4 regions of the Vibrio sp. R12-SW3-ISO1 genome follow, and region 4 is predicted to be linked to each of the others. Evidence: predicted binding sites of a transcription regulator. Region 4 holds the regulator's gene; each other region holds the start of a gene.
The links. The regulator PurR, encoded in region 4, represses purine synthesis genes. The targets are predictions, from matches to a motif close to TNANGNAAACGTTTNCNTNA.

Region 1 (4,975 bases), on a different contig from region 4:
TGAGCGGTCATAAAGTCAATGGTTTCGACTGCACGCAGTGACACAACCCAGTCGTACTTACGGCCATCACCCATAACGCCTACAGAACGAACCGGTAGGAAGACCGTGAACGCTTGAGAGACTTTGTGGTAAAGGTCAGCAGCATGCAGCTCTTCAATGAAGATCGCATCCGCACGACGCAGTAAATCACAGTACTCTTTCTTGATTTCACCAAGTACGCGCACACCAAGACCCGGTCCTGGGAATGGGTGGCGATATAGCATGTCGTAAGGTAGACCTAATTCTAGACCGATCTTACGTACTTCATCTTTAAACAGCTCACGTAGTGGCTCAACCAAGCCCATCGCCATATCTTCAGGTAGACCACCCACGTTATGGTGAGATTTGATCACGTGTGCTTTGCCCGTCTTTGACGCCGCAGACTCAATCACGTCTGGGTAGATGGTGCCTTGCGCTAACCATTTCGCGTTTTTCAGCTTCTTCGACTCTTCATCAAACACATCAACAAAGACGTGACCGATGGTCTTACGCTTCTCTTCAGGATCCGACTTGCCTTCTAGTGCGGCAAGGAAACGCTCTTCTGCGTCGACTTTGATGATGTTTAGGCCAAATTTATCGCCAAACATATCCATCACTTGTTGACCTTCGTTTAGGCGTAGCAGACCGTTATCAACGAAGACACAAGTTAACTTGTCGCCAATTGCGCGGTGAACCAACATCGCTACAACCGAAGAGTCAACACCGCCGGATAGACCAAGGATAACTTCGTCATCACCCACTTGCTCTTTGATGCGAGCAACCGCATCTTCAATAATGGATTCAGAGGTCCAAAGACGCTCACAGCCACACACGCCAAGCACAAAGTTCTCAAGCATTTGTAGGCCTTGCTTGGTGTGCGTCACTTCAGGGTGGAACTGCACGCCGAAGTATTTTTTCTCTTCATTGGCCATCGCCGCGTAAGGACAGGTGTCCGTTTCGCCCACTTTGACGAAGTCTGCTGGAATCTCAACAACCTTGTCACCGTGACTCATCCAAACATCTTGGGTCAGGTCTAGGTCTTTAAATAGTGAAGATTCGCCTGACACTTTGACTTGCGCATAGCCAAATTCGCGTTCATTGGAACCGGCAACTTTACCACCTAGCTGCTCTGCCATTGTCTGCATGCCGTAGCACACACCGAGCACTGGCACACCAGAGTCAAATACGTATTGAGGAGCACGTGGCGAGTTCTCTTCGGTGACGCTTTCTGGTCCACCAGATAGGATGATACCGTCTGGGTTGAACTCACGAATATCTGATTCTTCAACGTCCCAACTCCACAGTTCACAGTAGACACCGATTTCACGTACACGACGTGCGACAAGTTGGGTGTATTGCGATCCGAAATCGAGGATCAAGATACGTTGGTCATGAATATTTTTGGTCATTTGAGCAGTCTTTTTAAGCTGGGTTAAGAAAACGAGGCGAGTGTACCCGCCTCTCTTCAATGCTTCAAGGAAAAAGCAAACGTTTTCGTCGAGGGATTCTTGTCTAAGAAATTAACCGCGACGGTAGTTTGGTGCTTCCTTAGTAATTTGAACATCGTGGACGTGAGATTCCGCCATACCAGCACCAGAGATACGAACGAACTCAGCTTTGGTACGCATGTCTTCAATCGTCGCGCTGCCCGTTAGGCCCATGCTTGAGCGTAGACCACCCATTTGCTGGTGAACGATCTCTTTTAGGCGGCCTTTGTACGCGATACGCCCTTCGATACCTTCAGGGACAAGCTTGTCTGCGGCATTGTCCGTTTGGAAGTAACGGTCAGAAGAACCTTGAGACATCGCGCCCAATGAACCCATACCACGATACGCTTTGTAAGAACGACCGTTGTAAAGAATCACTTCACCCGGAGCTTCTTCAGTACCCGCAAACATCGAGCCCACCATCACACACGATGCGCCAGCAACGATAGCTTTACAGATGTCGCCTGAGAAACGGATACCGCCGTCAGCGATAACGGGAATACCGTGTTGATTTGCCACTTCCGCCGCATCAGCGATGGCCGTTACCTGAGGAACACCCACGCCCGTTACGATACGAGTAGTACAAATAGAGCCTGGGCCGATACCGACTTTCACTGCGCTAACGCCTGCATCGATAAGGGCTTTCGCACCGGCACCCGTTGCGACGTTACCGCCAATGATATCGAGATTAGGGTATGCCGCGCGAGTTTCACGGATACGGTTAAGAACACCTTCAGAGTGGCCGTGTGAAGAGTCGATCAAAAGCACGTCAACCCCAGCTTCAACCAATGCCGCAACACGCTCTTCGTTGCCCGCTCCAGCACCCACTGCCGCACCAACACGAAGACGACCGCGCTCATCTTTACACGCGTTCGGTTTACGTTCTGCTTTGTGGAAGTCTTTTGCAGTGATCATGCCCGTGAGTTGGAATTCATCGTTAACCACCAACACTTTTTCAACGCGCGCTTCGTGCATCTTCTCTTGCACTTCAGCACGAGTTGCCCCTTCTTTTACTGAAGCAAGGCTCTCTTTTGGCGTCATCACTGAAGAGACTTTCTTTGTGAGGTCCGTAACAAAGCGCACGTCACGACCGGTGATAATACCGACCAGCTCGTTGTTCTCTGTGACGACAGGGAAGCCAGCAAAGCCGTGCTTATCTGTCAGTGCAACCACATCCGCGATGGTCGCTTCAGGGTTAACGGTAACAGGATCAGTGACCACACCCGCTTCAAATTTCTTAACTTTGCGAACTTCTGCCGCTTGCTGCTCAATCGACATATTCTTGTGGATAAAGCCAATGCCACCTTCCTGCGCAAGAGCGATAGCCAGACGGGCTTCCGTCACGGTATCCATAGACGCAGAAATCATCGGAATATTAAGAGTGATATTTTTCGTCAACTGAGTGCGAAGATCAGCTGTGTTTGGGAGAACGGTGGAGTGTGCTGGCACAAGCAGTACGTCGTCGAATGTCAGCGCTTCTTTGGCAATTCTTAGCATTTGCAATATCTCACAATTAGAGGAGTAAAAAGAACAATCCAATCTCATCGTTTCGCATAATGAGGGCAACCTATTCACACTAGAGTGTGCGAGAACAATGTTGCATTTGGATTAGATATTGCGGACGGATTATACGGTCAACGCAAACGCTTGGCTACACATTTTTCTACTTTTTATTTGCAATCATCCCCTTGCTATGTATTATATTTCCGCTAATTTCCATACCCACGTCCATGGGATTAGTTGTGCCTGTATCCACCAATCAAAACATTTTCACTGTCTCTCGCCTCAACGCAGAAGTTCGCCTGCTGCTTGAAAACGAAATGGGTATCGTTTGGTTGGTCGGAGAGATCTCCAACTTCTCTGCCCCGGTGTCTGGTCACTGGTATCTCACCCTTAAAGACTCCCGAGCTCAAGTCAAATGCGCGATGTTTCGCGGCAATAATCGTCGTGTCACGTTCAAACCGGCTAACGGCAATCAAGTATTAGTCAAAGCGCGTCTCTCGTTGTATGAACCTCGCGGCGACTATCAGTTGATCATTGAAAGCATGCAGCCGGAAGGCGATGGCCGACTCCAGCAAGAGTTTGAAGCGCTTAAAATGAAGTTGGCCGCTGAAGGCCTGTTTGCACAGACTAACAAGAAGCCGCTGCCTGAGCATCCGAAACGGGTCGGCATCATTACCTCGAAAACCGGCGCGGCGCTCTACGATATTCTGGATGTACTGAAGCGACGTGACCCTTCACTGCCGGTGATTATTTACCCGACATTAGTACAAGGTGACGATGCCGCGATTCAAATCGCGCAAGCCATTGGTTGTGCCAACAGCCGTAACGAATGTGATGTCTTGATCGTCGGTCGTGGCGGGGGCTCTCTAGAAGATTTATGGTGCTTTAACCACGAGGTCGTAGCTCGAACAATTGCGGCGAGCCAAATCCCGATTATCAGTGCGGTTGGACATGAAGTGGATGTGACCATCGCCGATTTCGTCGCCGATATGCGCGCGCCTACCCCCTCGGCAGCCGCTGAGCTAGTGAGCCGCGATAACAGCCATAAAGAGCAAGCGCTCGCTAGCCGTGAGCATAAACTGCTCAGTGCGTGGCGCCAGAGAGTGTCTGAGCAACAACGCAACCTGACTGGCCTGCTGCATCGTCTCGAACGTCAACATCCCACTCATCAGCTTCAACGTCAGAGCCAGCAGTTAGATGAACTCGAAATTCGCCTCAAGCGAGCGATGGATAATGGATTGCGCAGTGCAGAGCAACGAGTCGAGCGACTGCACTATAAACTCAACCTGCATAGCCCTGCACATAAACTCGCCAATCAACACGCAAGCATGATCCGTTTAGAGCAACAACTGATCGACGCGATGAATAAACGTTTGACCTATCAACGCCATCAACTCGCGTTAGCGGCGGAAACGTTAGATGCGGTCAGCCCACTGGCGACATTAAAACGTGGCTACTCGATCAGCCAAAACGCACAAGGCGATGTAGTGACCTCCACAAAGCAAATGAAATCAGGTGACACCTTAGTCACCCGATTAGCCGATGGCACCCTCTTTTCTACGATTTCTTAGAGTCAATAGGACGGAACTCAAATCGAATCGCTGATTTCGATTTGAGTTCATTGCACTGATTACAAAAATAATTTGCCGCGCCGCACGCTTGCAGCTTCTCTAATTCGCTGTCGCACTGTGGGCACCAACCGATCTTGTTGTAATCATGTTGGCACTGTGTGCAGTGGTAGTGGCCATTCCACTCCAACTCTTGCTGACAACTTGGGCATAGATTGGTGTTCATGATCTGTCTTACCTTTTTAATTTAGCTTAAACTAATATACAAAAATCCCACCTCCAACTCAATATCACACCGACTAGCTTGCTCTCGTCGCTCTATGCTTCTATCAATGATCATAACAAGATCATCGGCAAAAGCCGCTGTGATCAGCGATCTCCCCTTAAAAGAACATTTAT
Region 2 (4,975 bases), on a different contig from region 4:
AGTTTTGCGACTCGTAGCGAACGATATCGGTAGCCTCGATGATGCCTATCGGTTTTTTGTCTTTTAGCAGAGGTAAATGGTGCACGTTGTAGCGCAGCATGGTGAGCATGGCTTCATAAACGTAGGCGTTGTGATCAAGGGAGATGAGTTCGGTGGTCATCACGTCCGCCACTTGGTCTGCGGGGTTAAGACCCTGCGCGAGCACCCGTGTGCACAAATCGCGATCGGTAATGATCCCGACTAATGGGTTGGTGTCTTCTTCATCGCTCTCGACGATATCAGCATCATAAATCAACAATGAAGAGACATTCTCATCGGCCATCTTGATTGCCGCATTTTGAATCGACTCAGTTTTGTAGATGTACGGTGCTTCACCGGTCAGCAAGGTGCGCACTTTGGATGTGGTGAGATCGTTTTGCTCGGTTGAGGTGGAAATCGCATGGCGCAGACGTGCACTGTCTTGCACTTCAACAAAATCGGCAAAGGATTCATAGTTGTCGTAGAGGTGCTGGAACACCGCTTCGGGAATGCAATAGAGTAGGGTGTCGGTGATCGCTTTCGCCGGGAAGCGGACTTTGTTGTTGGTCAGTAGCCCCATTTGGCCAAATAAGGCGCCCTCATCGATTCGGTTATAGAGCTCCCCTTTGCGGCGGTAGACTTCAATGACGCCACTGCGAATCATATACAGGTCGTGAATTTCATCGCCAAAGTGAATGACAGGCGTATCTTCACGAAAATAAGAGATTTCTATGCTTTTCGTGACGGTGTTGAGCACCTCATCTTCGAGTTCATCGAAAGGCGGGTGTTGGGCGAGGAAGTTTTTGATTTCGAGTAGTTCGGCTTCCATGACGGGATCCACTGTTGGCTGACTGAATGTCAATGGTACAACATCTAGGGTGGAAAGTGGCGCAGTGGCTTAAAAAATAAAGGCTTAGGCACAGTGCCTAAGCCTGGTTACAACTAAAATGAAACTCTAACTCGCTAAGGTTTAGCTCAGCCCGATGATGTTGCCGTCATCGTCGAGATCAAGATTCATAAACGCCGGTTTATCAGGGAGACCAGGCATCGTCATCACATTGCCACACAGGGCGTAGATAAAACCGGCACCTGCACACAGCTTGAGTTCCCGTACTGGCACATCAAAGTGACTAGGCGCCCCTTTGACTGCGCCATCAGTTGAGATGGACATGGGCGTTTTTGCCATACAGACGGCAAGGTGATCAAAGCCCTGCTGCTTGAACTGGGCCAGTTGCGCTTTCGCCAGCTCACTGAGCGTGATGGACGCCGCGCCATAGCCTGTTTCTGTTACCGCCATCAGTTTCTCTTCCAGTGATTGGGAGAGTTGATACAGTGGCTTAAAGCTCGCGTTCGTCTGCGTTTGTTCCACCACCTTGGCGGCAAGCTCACGAGTGCCTTCACCACCAAGGGCAAAGCCTTCGCTGATAGAAACGGCGACATTGTTTGGCAGAGCTTCGATCAGCGCTTTCAGCTCAGCGAGCTCTTGTTCGCTGTCTTGCGGGAATCGGTTGATGGCTACAACGGCCGGCACGCCGTACTTGTTGACATTGTCGATGTGCCATTTGAGGTTTTCAAATCCAGCGTGCAGCGCGTCTTTATCATCATGGAACAGGGCGTCGGGCAAGGCTTGGCCTGGCTTTAAGTCGTAACAGCCAGAGTTGGCTTTAAGTCCGCGCAACGTTGCCACAATGACGGCGCAATCAGGGGCTTTGCCAGAGAGTTGCGCTTTGATGTTGCACGCTTTTTCAAAGCCCATGTCTGAACCAAAGCCGCCTTCGGTGACCGTGAAATCGGCCAACTTGGTGGCGATATTGTCTGCGATGATGGAAGAGTTACCGTGAGCAATATTGGCGAAAGGACCTGCGTGGATCAAGGTCGGTACGCCTTCTAGCGTTTGCATTAATGTGGGTTCGATGGCGTCTTTCATGCAGACCGCCATAGCGCCGGCGACTTGCAAATCTTCTGCGGTCACGGGCTGCCCATCGAGGTCATAAGCTAGTACGACGCGGCCGATGCGCTGACGCAAATCGCTCAGGTTGCTGGCAAGGGCTAGAATGGCCATCAGTTCCGATGCGGCTGAGATGTCAAAGCCATCTTGGCGCTCAAACCCGTTGATGGTTTTACCTGGCTCGTTCTGACCCACGCGGATCATGCGCAGTGCACGGTCATTATGATCCATTACGCGTTTCCACACGATGCGCTCTGGGTCAATACGCAGTGCTTTGAGTCCACTGCGCGTTTCGAAATCGTCATAGCCGTTGCGCTGTTCATGATACAGGCGCGCGTCAATGGCGGCCGCCGCGAGGTTGTGAGCAGCGCTCACAGCATGAATATCGCCAGTGAGGTGCAAGTTCAACTCTTCCATCGGCGCGACTTGAGAGTAACCGCCGCCCGCTGCGCCACCTTTGACGCCAAACACGGGCCCCATAGAAGGTTGACGAATGCACGCCATTACTGAGCGCCCCAACTTTTTCAAGCCTTGCGCAAGGCCAATCGTGGTGACGGTTTTGCCTTCGCCAAGAGGGGTTGGAGTAATCGCGGTCACGACGATTAGCTTGCCTGTAGGTTGATCATCGAGCCTTTTCAGTGTGCTCAGTGAGATTTTGGCCTTATATTTTCCTTGGCTGTGAAACTCTGATTCCGTTAATCCAGCGTTAAGCGCAACCTGATCGATAGATTGCAGTGATGTCGTGCGACAGATTTCAATATCGGACAGCATAAAACCCTCAAAATACAGACTCAAAAAGTGAGGCAAACGTTTGCGCACGAATGATAGCGTGTAATCTTGCGTTGTAAAGCGCTTTTTAGTGACGGAATATTTTAGCGGATTGGGCGAAGAACGCCTAAGCAAATTGGGTTGCGCATGTAGGCCAACAACTCAACGAACAATGTTGCAACGAACAGAGCGAGTAGCAGAAAAATAAAACGCCCTGCAAGGCAGGGCGAGTGAGGTGGCCCAGTTGACTGAGCAACTATAGTTAGTACCAGTCGTCTTCCGGATAGAGCTTCCCTTCGGGTGCATAAGGGGAGTCATCACGGGTGTGAGATGACCGGTTTCTCAAGCTGTCGAGTTGGTGCTCTAACATCTGTACGGTGTCGTAATCACCTTCGGAGCACGCGACATAGATTTGTTGCTCCAATGCTCGGATATTGTCTTGAAGTCCCATAACTACCTCCGATAACACGTTAAACCCAATTAAAAGGTTTATCTGTTTTCAAAACGATTATAGTCCAGCAATCCAAATTCGATCGGTTGATCCGCTTTATACCACTCGTGCACGCGGTCACTGAACGGCCAGAATTCATCAGAACTGCGGCGAATCGCGAATTGATCCAGTATCTTAATGTAATCGTCTTCGGTTCGCAGTGCTTCTAATGATTCGACCAACTGATCGACCTCAGATTCCTCCAACGATAGGTACGCAGCCGGATAGCTACCGATCACTCCGCGCACTAAGGTTAAATCATCATTGGCGAAATCACGGTTACTCTCCTCATTAAACAAGCTGGAAATATTGGTGTGAGCGTTATTGTGTAGCAGAGTAAACAACTGCTCTTGTCCGCTTGGCGCGCGCACCATGATCATTAGGCTTTGTGGCAAATGGACCAGACCTTCACCTTGTATTGCATCGATACGTCTCAGGCTTGCTTCACTGCGCTTGCTTAGACCTGTTTGCTCAATCTTGAAACGGTTAGACAGTACGGGGCTGAGTTGGGTTTGGAGAATGTCATACAGCTCCGCTTTCGGATCATCGCTGGCATAGCGCACTTGCGTCGGTTGGTTGAAGGGTTCGACGTTGCGTTGTAAGAAATCACTCAACTGAGCGCTCTGATCTTGATACCAGCTCGAATGCTCTTGATGACGAACCTCTTGAGGAAGTAAGGCGACAAAATTACTTTCTCCCTCTAGGCGCAGGAAGTCCATAAACATGCGCGTCATCAATTGGTGGCCAAAGTTGCCATAGACATCAAAGCCTGCCACAAGGAGGTAATGAATGCGCTCCAACAAGGCATAATCAAGCACCCAGGCGGTTTTTGGTGGCGTGCCGACTAACCCTTGGACCACCGACGCACTATCAAAATGGCGAAATACCGTGAGAGCGGCATTGGGGTTCGTGCCACCGCCTGTCCAGATGATATCGGTGGTCAGGTGTTTGCCGTCTTTAAACCACTGATTGGTGAACTCAGATTTCGCTTTCAAATAGCGCGCTTGCTGCTTGGAATAACTGACCCAATTGGCAATCGGCAGCGTATTGCTTTCCAGTTCAGCGGGAAGTTTTAGGTTGTCGGCTTGCGAGCGATAAAACTCATTCACTTGCGGAATATCCGATTTATCGGGATCTAAGAAAAACACCCAAAATCGGTCATTGATGACATTGAGCGCCAATTGTCCTCGGCATACCGGCCCTTTGATGAAGGCGTTGATGGTATTTTGTGCGCTGTCGAGCAAGTAGTTGAAGCGCGCTTTGACGGGTAGATCGATAAAGGCCGTCATGGGATTCGCCGCGACATCAGGCTCATAACTGGGTAAGGTCGCGACGTCATACTCAGCATCAATAAACCAGCTTTTCCAGTTGTGGAAGCGCTGCTGATTAAGCGCATAGGGCATGTGCGTCTTATCGACAATAGTGCCTTGCTCAGGGATCAAGCGGTAGTATACGCGCGCCACGCCCGGATCATCGTACGGCCTGCGAGTGGCAATGCGCTGAACCGGCTCGCCCGGTGGGGTTGCTGAGCGTACGATAGTGAAAAATCTCGGCTGCGCATCGTCTATCTCAGAGAAATAAAGATGGAAGAGAAACAGGTGCTCATAGAGATAGCGCGCAGTCAACTGACCTTTACGAGAAGGCAGATTAAGCAGTGCTTCGTACTGATCAACATGTTGCTGCTGCTCGTGGCTAAGCGGCAGCGGAGCGCTCATCGTCGCGCCGCCTTGCAACCAGGCCATGAGAGTCGC
Region 3 (4,975 bases), 120 kb from region 4:
CTTATGGCGCCAGTGCGGTCACGACACATCAACCACGCACCTTGTCGCAAGACGAAATAGCATTAGCTCAGCAAGTCGGCAAACGTCTGGCCCGCTGCGCACGTCAATTAAAGGAACTCTAACCATGCAAGAGATGCAAGCGACCACAAAACGATACCGTTTCATGGCGCTGCTTGGCAATCTGGCGCTGCTCGCTTGGATTGGACTGTGGCAATTATCGTTATCGCCTCACCCTCACCTCAACAGCACCACACTCGCGATTGCTTGGGCTATCCCACTGCTGCTGCCTATGCCCGGGATTTTGGCCGGCAAACCGTATACACACGCATGGGCAAACTTTGTTTTAATGCTCTACTTCCTGCACGCTTTGACCATCCTTTGGATTGACGACGGCGAACGTTATTTAGCACTGGTTGAACTGCTACTCACCAGTCTCGCGTTTGCTGGCAACATTCTTTATGCACGAGCACGGGGACAAGAGTTGGGCATGAAACTAAAAAGATTGTCCAAAGTGGAAAAAGAAGAGCGTGCTAAGTTCGGCGCTGAAGATAAGTCCGAGGGATAAGGTCACGTTGATGGTCACCCATCTAGCCAACTCACACTTATATTCCGGGTAAAAACGACAAAAGGGGCGGATCATCCAGCCCCTTTCTCATCTCAAATCTTGATGTGGTTTACTCTACTACCTCAATAGGTTCCATCTCCACACCTTCAGTCTCTGCCACAGCTTCGTTGGCAGAGACGTCACTGTCTGGCTGGATCAGTAGCGGCTCAGGTTGATACGGTTTACCTTGCCACTGGAAAAGCAGCACCGTTTCAGTCTGAATAAGCGGGGCTGAAGCCGCCAGCGAGCTCTCTGTCTCCACCAGAGTTGAATCGGCCGTCATCGTATCGCTAGGCTGATTGAGCTCATCGCTGCCTTGCACTGGCAACGTTGGCGTGAGCTCCCCTACCTCGGGTTCAGTTTGAATAAACTGAGTCTCCAGTTGCGTCACTTCGAGTGCAGAGACCTGCTGCTCAAACTCTTCAACACTGGCAAGCAAGTGGACATCAAAGGTCACCTGATTGCCTTGAATTTTGATGATGTCTAACGAGGCGACTGAGCTCAGTGCCTTGAGTTTATTCTCAAGTTGGAAAAAGCCCATCGCGTCATTGAGTTCAATAAAGCGTGCTTTCACGGACTCAGAAGACTCACTCGCCACCAGCACCGCACTCTTTTTCGCGTAGTAGTCGCTGATTTGGTTGATCATTTTATTCGCCGCATCTGCACCATTATTGGCGCCGCTAATCGGTGCTTGACGAGTCACCCCTATGGTCGCTGGCTTTTGATCGTATAACGTCCAACGTAGTGATTCGCCTTGCACTTTCACCACTAAGACAGCATCAACTGGGTAGCGCTGACTCGCTTGACCCACTGGCTGAATAAAGCCGCCCCACAAGTCTGAGACAGCCACTCCGGTAACGTCATCAAAATCGCCAACCGGTACCGTAACAGGCAAGCCTCGCTCTCGCGCTTGCTGCTGCAAGTTGACCAGTGTCTCAGAGCGAGAGTGCTCCCAGATGATGGTGCGATCGTAGGATGTCTCTTCCACCATCCAGACTAAAACGTTCGCACGTGTTGCTGGCCAAAGCGGCAATTGCGCTTGACTGAGTAGAGAACGAATATGAGGGCCGCTAAACGACATGCGCAGTGAGGTCTCCTCACCGATTTTGCCGTAGCCGAGTTGAGAAACGTACTGAGCGCTCTGAGAGAGAGCCTTCTTGACAACTTCGTTATCCGCAGCTTGCGGATCGCCAGACGCGCGAATGATGACTTGCTTCATCCCTGCTTCACGAGCTCGGGTATCGGCGTTATTCTCGCTTTGATCGATGACGATTTCAGCTCGGTAAAGATCCACATTGGTCAAGGCCATCGCTGGCAAACCCATCAGTCCGAGCGCGAGTAAAGCTAAACGGCGCATACATTTCCTACATCTAATCAAATTCACAAACAGCGATGATAAGCAACTATCCGCTGCGGGGCAACTTTCCCGGTCGGTTGGCAGCAGCAAGCGCGATATGGCTAACACTCTCCTCGTAGCCACTCTCGGAGTGAAACAGCAACGCACGGATTAAAATAGCAAAGCACCGAGTAAACACAGTTCACCTGCCTATTCAAACGAGCAATATTTGATCAAGCTCAGATTGCAATCGTTTGCTTTAATGTTAAAATCTCGCGATTTTATTTTTAGTACCCATGCTCTATCGCTATGTACTAGACCGAAACTATCCGCTTTACAAAGGAATGACGACATGAAAAATGCCATTCAAGGCGCACAAATGCTGTTTGTTGCGTTTGGGGCCCTGGTTCTCGTCCCGCTGCTGACGGGACTCGACCCTAGCGTTGCCCTCTTCGGTGCTGGCCTTGGTACCTTACTCTTTCAATTAATGACTCGCCGCTCTGTTCCCATCTTCCTCGCCTCCTCCTTCGCTTTTATCGCCCCTATCCTTTACGGAGTACAAACCTGGGGTGTACCAGCCACTATGGGTGGTTTGATGGCCGCTGGCTTGGTGTATGTCGCACTGGGTGGTCTAATCAAACTTCGTGGGGTTGAGATTATCCATAAATTGCTGCCTCCCGTTGTGGTTGGGCCGGTCATTATGGTGATTGGTCTTGGATTGGCGCCCGTCGCCGTCAATATGGCACTGGGTAAAGGGGGCGATGGCACGCAACTGATTGATGGACAAGCGGCGCTAGTGATCTCTTCTGTTTCACTGCTCACCACGATTCTACTGAGTGTCTTCGCCAAAGGCTTCCTCAAGCTCACCCCTATTTTGGGGGGCATTGTGGTGGGATACTGCCTGAGCTTGGGCTACGGCATTGTCGATTTCACGCCGGTCAAAGAAGCGTCCTGGTTTGCGCTACCAAACTTCACGGCGCCTGAATTTAACATTAACGCCATTCTATTTATGATTCCCGTTGCCATCGCGCCAGCGGTGGAGCACGTTGGGGACATGCTGGCCATTTCAAACGTCACCGGAAAAGACTACCTGAAAAAGCCCGGCCTTCATCGCACGATTGCAGGGGACGGGGTCGCGACGATGGCGGCATCACTGTTTGGTGCGCCACCCAACACCACCTACTCTGAGGTGACAGGTGCAGTCATGCTGACCAAAGCCTTCAATCCTGTGATCATGACTTACGCTGCGGTGACGGCTATTGTCCTTGCGTTGGTCGGCAAGCTTGGCGCTGCACTGCAAACCATCCCTATGCCAGTGATGGGCGGTATCATGATTCTGTTGTTTGGCTCAATTGCGACCGTGGGATTGAACACCTTAATCAAAAATCACGTCGATTTGCACAAGTCTCGTAACCTTGTCATCGTTGCCATTACCTTAGTCTTTGGTATTGGTGGTATGGCGTTTGGCATCGGTGAGTTCAGTCTCCAAGGCGTGAGCCTGTGTGGTATCGTCGCGATTGTGCTAAATCTGGTTCTTCCAAAAGATCTGGGTGAAAACCACGTCGTCGACAACGCACAAATGGAAGAGGAAGAAGCGCGCTAATCCACGCTCAGCCTTCACAAAGATTGGCAAACTGGCCCTGGGTCAGCTTTGCCAAATCTTGCGCCGCCAATTCGATTTCCAACCCTCGCTTACCTGCACTGACACAGATCGTTTCACGCTCCAACGCACTTTGATGGATAAACGTCGCCAATCGCTTCTTTTGCCCGAGCGGGCTGATTCCGCCCACAATATACCCAGTCACTGTTTGCGCAATAGCCGGATCGGCCATCTCTGCTTTTTTAGCCTTTGCCGCTTTTGCCGCCTGCTTCAAATTGAGTTTTTGGTTAACAGGTATCACAGCGACAGCGAGGTTTTTCGCCTCACCATTGAGTGAAAACAGTAGAGTTTTAAACACGCTATTGGGATCTTGCCCTAATGCTTGTGCGGCTTCGAGCCCGTAACTCTCGGCGCGCGCGTCGTGCTGATACTGGTGTATTTGATGAGGAATTTTGTGTTTTTTAGCAAGATTGATGGCTGGGGTCATACACACTCCGAGAATAAAAAAAGCGCAGCTCTAGGCTGCGCATTCAGTTAATAAGATTTAGCTCGTTAGGTCAATTACTTGTAGACCATCTCACCTGCTGGTGCGTATTGGTTTACATCTACTGGGCTGTTCGCCTCTAGGTAGTCTTTGAGTACTTCTGCATCAACGAAGCCCGTGTTGACGTGACCTGGGTGGTCCGTCAGCTTAGGATAGCCATCGCCCCCTGCAGCGTTGTAACTTGGTACTGTGAAGCGGTAAGTGCCGTCAAGACGCAGCTGTTTGCCACCGATAAACACGTTTGACACTTCACCGTTTTCCACCGTCATTGAAATACCTGCAAACTGAGCGTAAGCGCCAGAATCCACTGGCTTGGTCGCCACAACGTTGAGGTAATCCAACACTTCTTGGCCAGACATATCGGTGTAGGTCAAAATGTTGGCAAACGGCTGAACCGTTAGCACGTCTTTGTAGGTCACGTCACCGCCTTCAATCGAGTCACGCACGCCACCTGAGTTCATCACAGCAAAATCCGCTTTGGCACGTTGCATGTGCGAGGTCGCGATCAAACGGCCTAAGTTGGTCTGTTGGAAACGAACCACATTACGATCCCCTTCCAGCTTGCCATTGGTCTCTGCGATCTTCACATTCAACTGAGCTTGACCTTGCTCTTGGTAAGGACGCAAAAACTCGAGCAGTTCGCTGTCTTCGGCAATCTCGTCTTCGATAAAGACGCGTTTTGATTCGCCATCCACTTTGACTTTTTTCTTCAAGTTGACTGGAATCAGGTCGTAGCTGACCATCTGCAGTTCACCGTTACGGAACTCATAGTCCGCGCGACCGACGTATTTGCCCCATTCGTGCGCTTGGACGATGTAAGTGCCGTTTTGCATGTCCGGTTTACACTCATCCGATGGCGCGAAGTTTTTCTTCACGACATTTGGCGCTTCC
Region 4 (4,975 bases):
TAAATCTGACATTATTCTGCTCGAAACCGCCAAAGATACTTGGGAAGAAGCGCGCCAAGCGGCGGCGTTCGTTAAGAACAAGAAGTTGGTGGTGGTCACATCGGCCAGTCACATGAACCGTGCCCTGAATGAATTCCATTCCGCAGGATTGAAACCTTACGCCGCGCCGACCAACTACCTGGCGCAGAGAAACATCGATCAAGCGTGGGAGAAGTACGCGCCGAAGGGCAAATATCTCGAACAAACTGAGCGCTACTGGCATGAAACGCTGGGCACCATTTGGCAGCACCTGCGCGACTGGGCGTCCGATTATGAAGAGCAAGCCTTAGAGGTGGAGGCTGCGCAGAGCGACGTTTAACCGGCCGCCAGCGTAGACGGATAACGTCTTCCACTTAACTCAAAAATCCAGGCTGTATGCCTGGATTTTTCGTTTCTTTTGCGTCAATTTTCGCTCGTTAATTGCCGAACAACGTTAATCTCCGGCGAACATGTAGCCTTCGCCATGCACGGTGACGAATATCTGCGGATTTTTTGGATCCACCTCCATCTTCGCTCTCATGCGTCGAATCAGAACATCGATGGTGCGATCATTGGGTGCGTCCACACGATGACTGATCATATTGAGAATACGCTCTCGACTGAGCACTTGATTGGGGTGAGAGGAGAGCGCCACCAAAAGCTCATACTCTGCTTTAGTCAGTTTGACCGGTTCATCCCCTCGGCTCAAAGCGCGGCGCTGAATATCGAACGTCCATTCAGCAAAGCGCACCACGCCCTCTTGCTGATCGCTGCCCGCGTTTTGCGCTCGCGCAGCCAGTGCGATGCGCCACAAGAGGTTCTTGACTCTGACGAGCAGTTCCCTAAGCTCAAATGGCTTGGTGACATAATCGTCCGCGCCCATTTCTAAACCAACAATCTTATCAATGCTGTCGGTACGCCCGGTCACCAAGATAATACCGATGTCCGATTGACTGCGTAGTTCACGCGTCAGCATCAAGCCATCTTCGTTGGGCAGATTAATATCCAGCATCACCAAATCGACCCGACTGCTGCTGAGTACATCGCGCATCTGCGCGCCATTATCAGCTTGGCTCACCTGATACCCTTCGGTTTGAAAGTAGCCCGCTAATTTACGGCGAGTCACTTCATCATCTTCAACAACCAAAATGTGGTAGCTCATCGGCTCTACTCACTTATTCACACACTGATTCAATGGCTTTATTCTATTCATAATTAGTCACAACTCCATCTTTGTCCTCTTTGGGAGGTGAAAAGTTGGCGATTCATTGATGCAAAGCAAGCTTTGCCGCCCTGTTCACAAATTGCCATATTTGACCATTTCTTCTCATAATCTGGTTGACCGCTGTTCATTTTTATCCGTTAGACTTAACGGCATCTGATTCAGTTGAGAGCCCATCATGCCAGAGACACCTAACGCCCAGATTTCCGACCCTTTATCTCCCGCCGAAAAAGAGCAGCGCGCCTTTGATGAGCAACGCGCTGAGCTCTACTGGTGGTTTTCGAGCGTGTTTGCCAAAGAGCTCTCAGAGCAAGAGCTGGCCCAATATCATTCGGTGGACACACGTACCTTTCTGACGGGACTTGCACAAACCCCTGAGCTTAACGTCGCCGCAGACAGGCTCATCGATGCATTGAACCGATTGCAAGACAGGCCAGATGCTGAGTTGGAACTATCAGCCGACTATTGCGACCTGTTTTTAAAATCCGACCGAGACAGCGCGCTGCCTTACGCCTCTGTCTACTTAGATGAATCCGGACTGCTCAATGGTGAGCCTGCCAAACAGATGGACGCTTTACTTCAACAACACGGGGTCGCTGTGCATTCAGGGCTTAATGAGCCTTCTGATCATCTCGCGATAGAGCTGGATTTTTTGGGCAACCTGATTGTGCGCGGCGCTCATGCAGCAGAGCAGATGGCAGGCGACACGCATCTCGCCTACCAAGAGCAAGCCGATTTTATTGAGCAGCATCTACTCCCTTGGATTGAGAGGTTTGCCGAGCGCTGCCAGCGCCTCGACACATTCGGCTTCTATGCGGCGCTGTCGTCGCTATTGTGCGCGTTCATTCAATTGGATAAAGCCTACCTGCAAGGCGATAGCGATTAAGCCCATACAAAAGGTGTGGCGAGATCCCAAAGGCGGGTTTTTTATTTGCCCAAATCGACGTTGCGGACTACAATCCGGTCCGCAAACGATAAAACTAATAAATACAAACCGCTTTTTGAGGGCGGTTTTTGTGTTTCTGATACTTTCTGTCTACATACTCTAAACTTTGTATAGACTTTACTTTTATAGACTTAACTTTTCATAGAGTAGTAGGCAGTCATCGACAGGACAAAACCATATGGCCACGATTAAAGACGTCGCTCGCTTAGCGGGTGTCTCGACCACCACTGTATCCCATGTGATCAACAAAACACGCTTTGTCGCTGAAGCCACGCAAGAAAAAGTGATGGAAGCGGTTCAAGAGTTGAACTATGCCCCAAGTGCCGTTGCACGCAGCCTGAAATGTAACTCGACACGCACAATAGGCATGCTGGTTACTCAATCGACCAACCTTTTCTTCTCGGAAGTGATCGACGGGGTTGAGAACTACTGCTACCGTCAAGGCTACACCTTGATCTTGTGTAACACTGGCGGCATCTACGAGAAACAACGTGACTACATTCGCATGCTGGCGGAAAAGCGCGTCGATGGCATCTTAGTGATGTGTTCAGATTTGACCGAAGAGTTGAGCGAAATGCTTGACCGTCATAAAGACATCCCTAAGGTGGTGATGGATTGGGGCCCGGAAAGCTCACAAGCCGATAAAATCATCGACAACTCGGAAGAAGGCGGCTACCTCGCAACAAAATACCTGATTGATCACGGCCACAAGCGCATTGCTTGCTTGAGTGGGCATTTTGAAAAAGCGGCCTGCCAAGAGCGCATCCAAGGCTTTAAGCGCGCAATGAACGAGTCGGGTTTGAGCGTCAACGAAGATTGGATCTTAGAAGGTAACTTTGAGTGCGATACCGCCGTGCTTGCCGCGGACAAAATCGTCGCCATGGACGAAAAGCCAACCGCAGTATTCTGTTTCAACGATACGATGGCGCTCGGTTTGATGAGCCGTTTACAGCAAAAAGGCATTCGTATTCCAGAAGACATGTCGGTCATTGGTTATGACAACATTGAGCTAGCCGAGTACTTTTCACCACCGCTAACGACGGTTCACCAGCCGAAGCGCCGTGTGGGTAAAAACGCATTTGAGATTTTGCTCGAACGTATTAAAGACAAAGAGCATGAAAAACGTATTTTTGAAATGCACCCAGAAATCGTCGAGCGCGATACCGTGGCGACGGTGAAATAGACCAACGAACAAGTTCAGCACATCACATCGACTAGCCCAGCGAGAATACTTCTCATCCGCTGGGCTTTATTCTCTCGTTAACACCCCTCTATTTTATGAACTAAGATCACATTTAACCCATCGAAACGTGATGTTTAGCCCATAAATTATTTATGCTTATTATGTTCGACTAATGCCACGAACAGGGCAAACCATTTCGAAAGGATGGGACGCAAAGCTTCCGGCCTGTTGCAGCCACTCGATGATATCAACGTTGATGACTGCTTGGTAGCGGGGTTGCCGATGGCAAATGTGCACTTCATAATTCTTTATCAAAAGCAAAGAATACAATGAGTTAAACGTTGTGTGCGCATTATGCGCTCACACCGCGAGTAGGATTATTCTTTTATGAGCCAGAATGACACCCTACTGACACAAAACCTGCATATTTTTGCTAATCTCTCGGACCTGAATTTGGTGGCGTATTGTAATACACCGAGAAAAACAGCATGGATAAACCAATTTTAAAAGACTCAATGCGATTGTTTGAACCATTGGGCAAGATCAAGTCTCGCTCAATGTTTGGTGGATTCGGAATCTTCGCTGATGACATCATGTTTGCCCTCGTGGTAAATGACAAACTTCACATACGCGCCGACGACTCGTTGGCCCAACTGTTTAATGCTCAGGGACTCGAGCCATACGTGTATAAAAAACGTGGTTTCCCTGTGGTCACCAAATACTACGCCCTTGGCCATGACTGGGATCAGGATGTCGCTCAGACTATTGCGATGGCAAACACTGCACTAGAGGCGGCCAACAAAGACAAGCAGCGTCAAACCAACGCCAAACCAACGCGCCTGAAAGATCTGCCGAACTTGCGTCTAGCGACCGAGCGAATGCTCAAGAAAGCGGGTATCGACAGTGTCTCCCGTTTGGAGCAGACGGGCGCAGTGGAAGCGTATAAAGCGATTCGTTCCACACACTCTGCCGACGTCAGCATCGACCTGCTGTGGGCACTTGAGGGGGCAATTAAAGGCACGCACTGGTCTGTGGTCCCTCAAGCAAGACGCGACGAGCTCCTGAATCAGCTGCAAAGCTAGTCAGCGATAGCGTTCAGTAATTCCAATCCCCGTCTCAAGCCAGCCCAACACCGCTGGCTTGAGACGTTTTTAGCCGATGCTTTTCTAGCGTTTCCATTCCTTCGTCATAGAATTCAACGTATTCTTCCCTTTAGGGCGAAATTTTTTACTGGCTTTTTGGTTCATATCTAACAATGATCAATGATGATGTTTTCAAAGGGATCCATATGAACAAGAAACTGCTTTTAGGTATTGGTTTGCTCGCTCTGATTGTGTTTTTAGGCGCAAACTTTGGTCAATACCTGACACTTGATAACGCCAAAGCGCAGCAGCAAGCGCTGGCTGAAATCATTGACGCCCACTTTGCCCTCGCCGCGCTCAGTTACTTCTTCGCCTATGTCGCTATCACCGCCTTCTCGATCCCTGGAGCGGCCGTCGTCACCTTGCTTGGCGCTGCGCTGTTTGGCTTTTGGACCAGTTTATTGCTCGTCTCTTTTGCCAGTACGATAGGTGCTACCTTGGCGTTTTTAAGCAGCCGCTTTCTA

Region 1: the regulator PurR is predicted to act here: its motif matches at 3,141-3,160, upstream of guaB (IMP dehydrogenase).
Region 2: the regulator PurR is predicted to act here: its motif matches at 2,766-2,785, upstream of AC6R0R_RS00170 (formate--tetrahydrofolate ligase).
Region 3: the regulator PurR is predicted to act here: its motif matches at 2,183-2,202, upstream of AC6R0R_RS03815 (uracil-xanthine permease family protein).

The regions. Positions count from the first base shown of each region.
Region 1 covers NZ_JCBDGK010000043.1:114,434-119,408, reverse strand. Annotated here, with positions in the region: gene guaA (glutamine-hydrolyzing GMP synthase) at 1-1,427, opposite strand, end outside; gene guaB (IMP dehydrogenase) at 1,539-3,002, opposite strand; gene xseA (exodeoxyribonuclease VII large subunit) at 3,236-4,579, shown strand; gene AC6R0R_RS13230 (zinc ribbon domain-containing protein) at 4,566-4,802, opposite strand.
Region 2 covers NZ_JCBDGK010000001.1:43,194-48,168, forward strand. Annotated here, with positions in the region: gene AC6R0R_RS00165 (putative nucleotidyltransferase substrate binding domain-containing protein) at 1-847, opposite strand, end outside; gene AC6R0R_RS00170 (formate--tetrahydrofolate ligase) at 989-2,737, opposite strand; gene AC6R0R_RS00175 (hypothetical protein) at 2,997-3,185, opposite strand; gene AC6R0R_RS00180 (fatty acid cis/trans isomerase) at 3,224-4,975, opposite strand, start outside.
Region 3 covers NZ_JCBDGK010000015.1:31,404-36,378, reverse strand. Annotated here, with positions in the region: gene wrbA (NAD(P)H:quinone oxidoreductase) at 1-122, shown strand, start outside; gene AC6R0R_RS03825 (DUF2069 domain-containing protein) at 125-565, shown strand; gene AC6R0R_RS03820 (DUF2066 domain-containing protein) at 675-1,961, opposite strand; gene AC6R0R_RS03815 (uracil-xanthine permease family protein) at 2,293-3,543, shown strand; gene ybaK (Cys-tRNA(Pro) deacylase) at 3,551-4,027, opposite strand; gene ushA (bifunctional UDP-sugar hydrolase/5'-nucleotidase UshA) at 4,102-4,975, opposite strand, start outside.
Region 4 covers NZ_JCBDGK010000015.1:149,800-154,774, reverse strand. Annotated here, with positions in the region: gene elyC (envelope biogenesis factor ElyC) at 1-358, shown strand, start outside; gene torR (two-component system response regulator TorR) at 473-1,180, opposite strand; gene torD (molecular chaperone TorD) at 1,419-2,126, shown strand; gene purR (HTH-type transcriptional repressor PurR) at 2,365-3,369, shown strand; cyclic di-GMP riboswitch class I at 3,545-3,653, shown strand; gene AC6R0R_RS04385 (TfoX/Sxy family DNA transformation protein) at 3,858-4,451, shown strand; gene AC6R0R_RS04380 (TVP38/TMEM64 family protein) at 4,658-4,975, shown strand, end outside.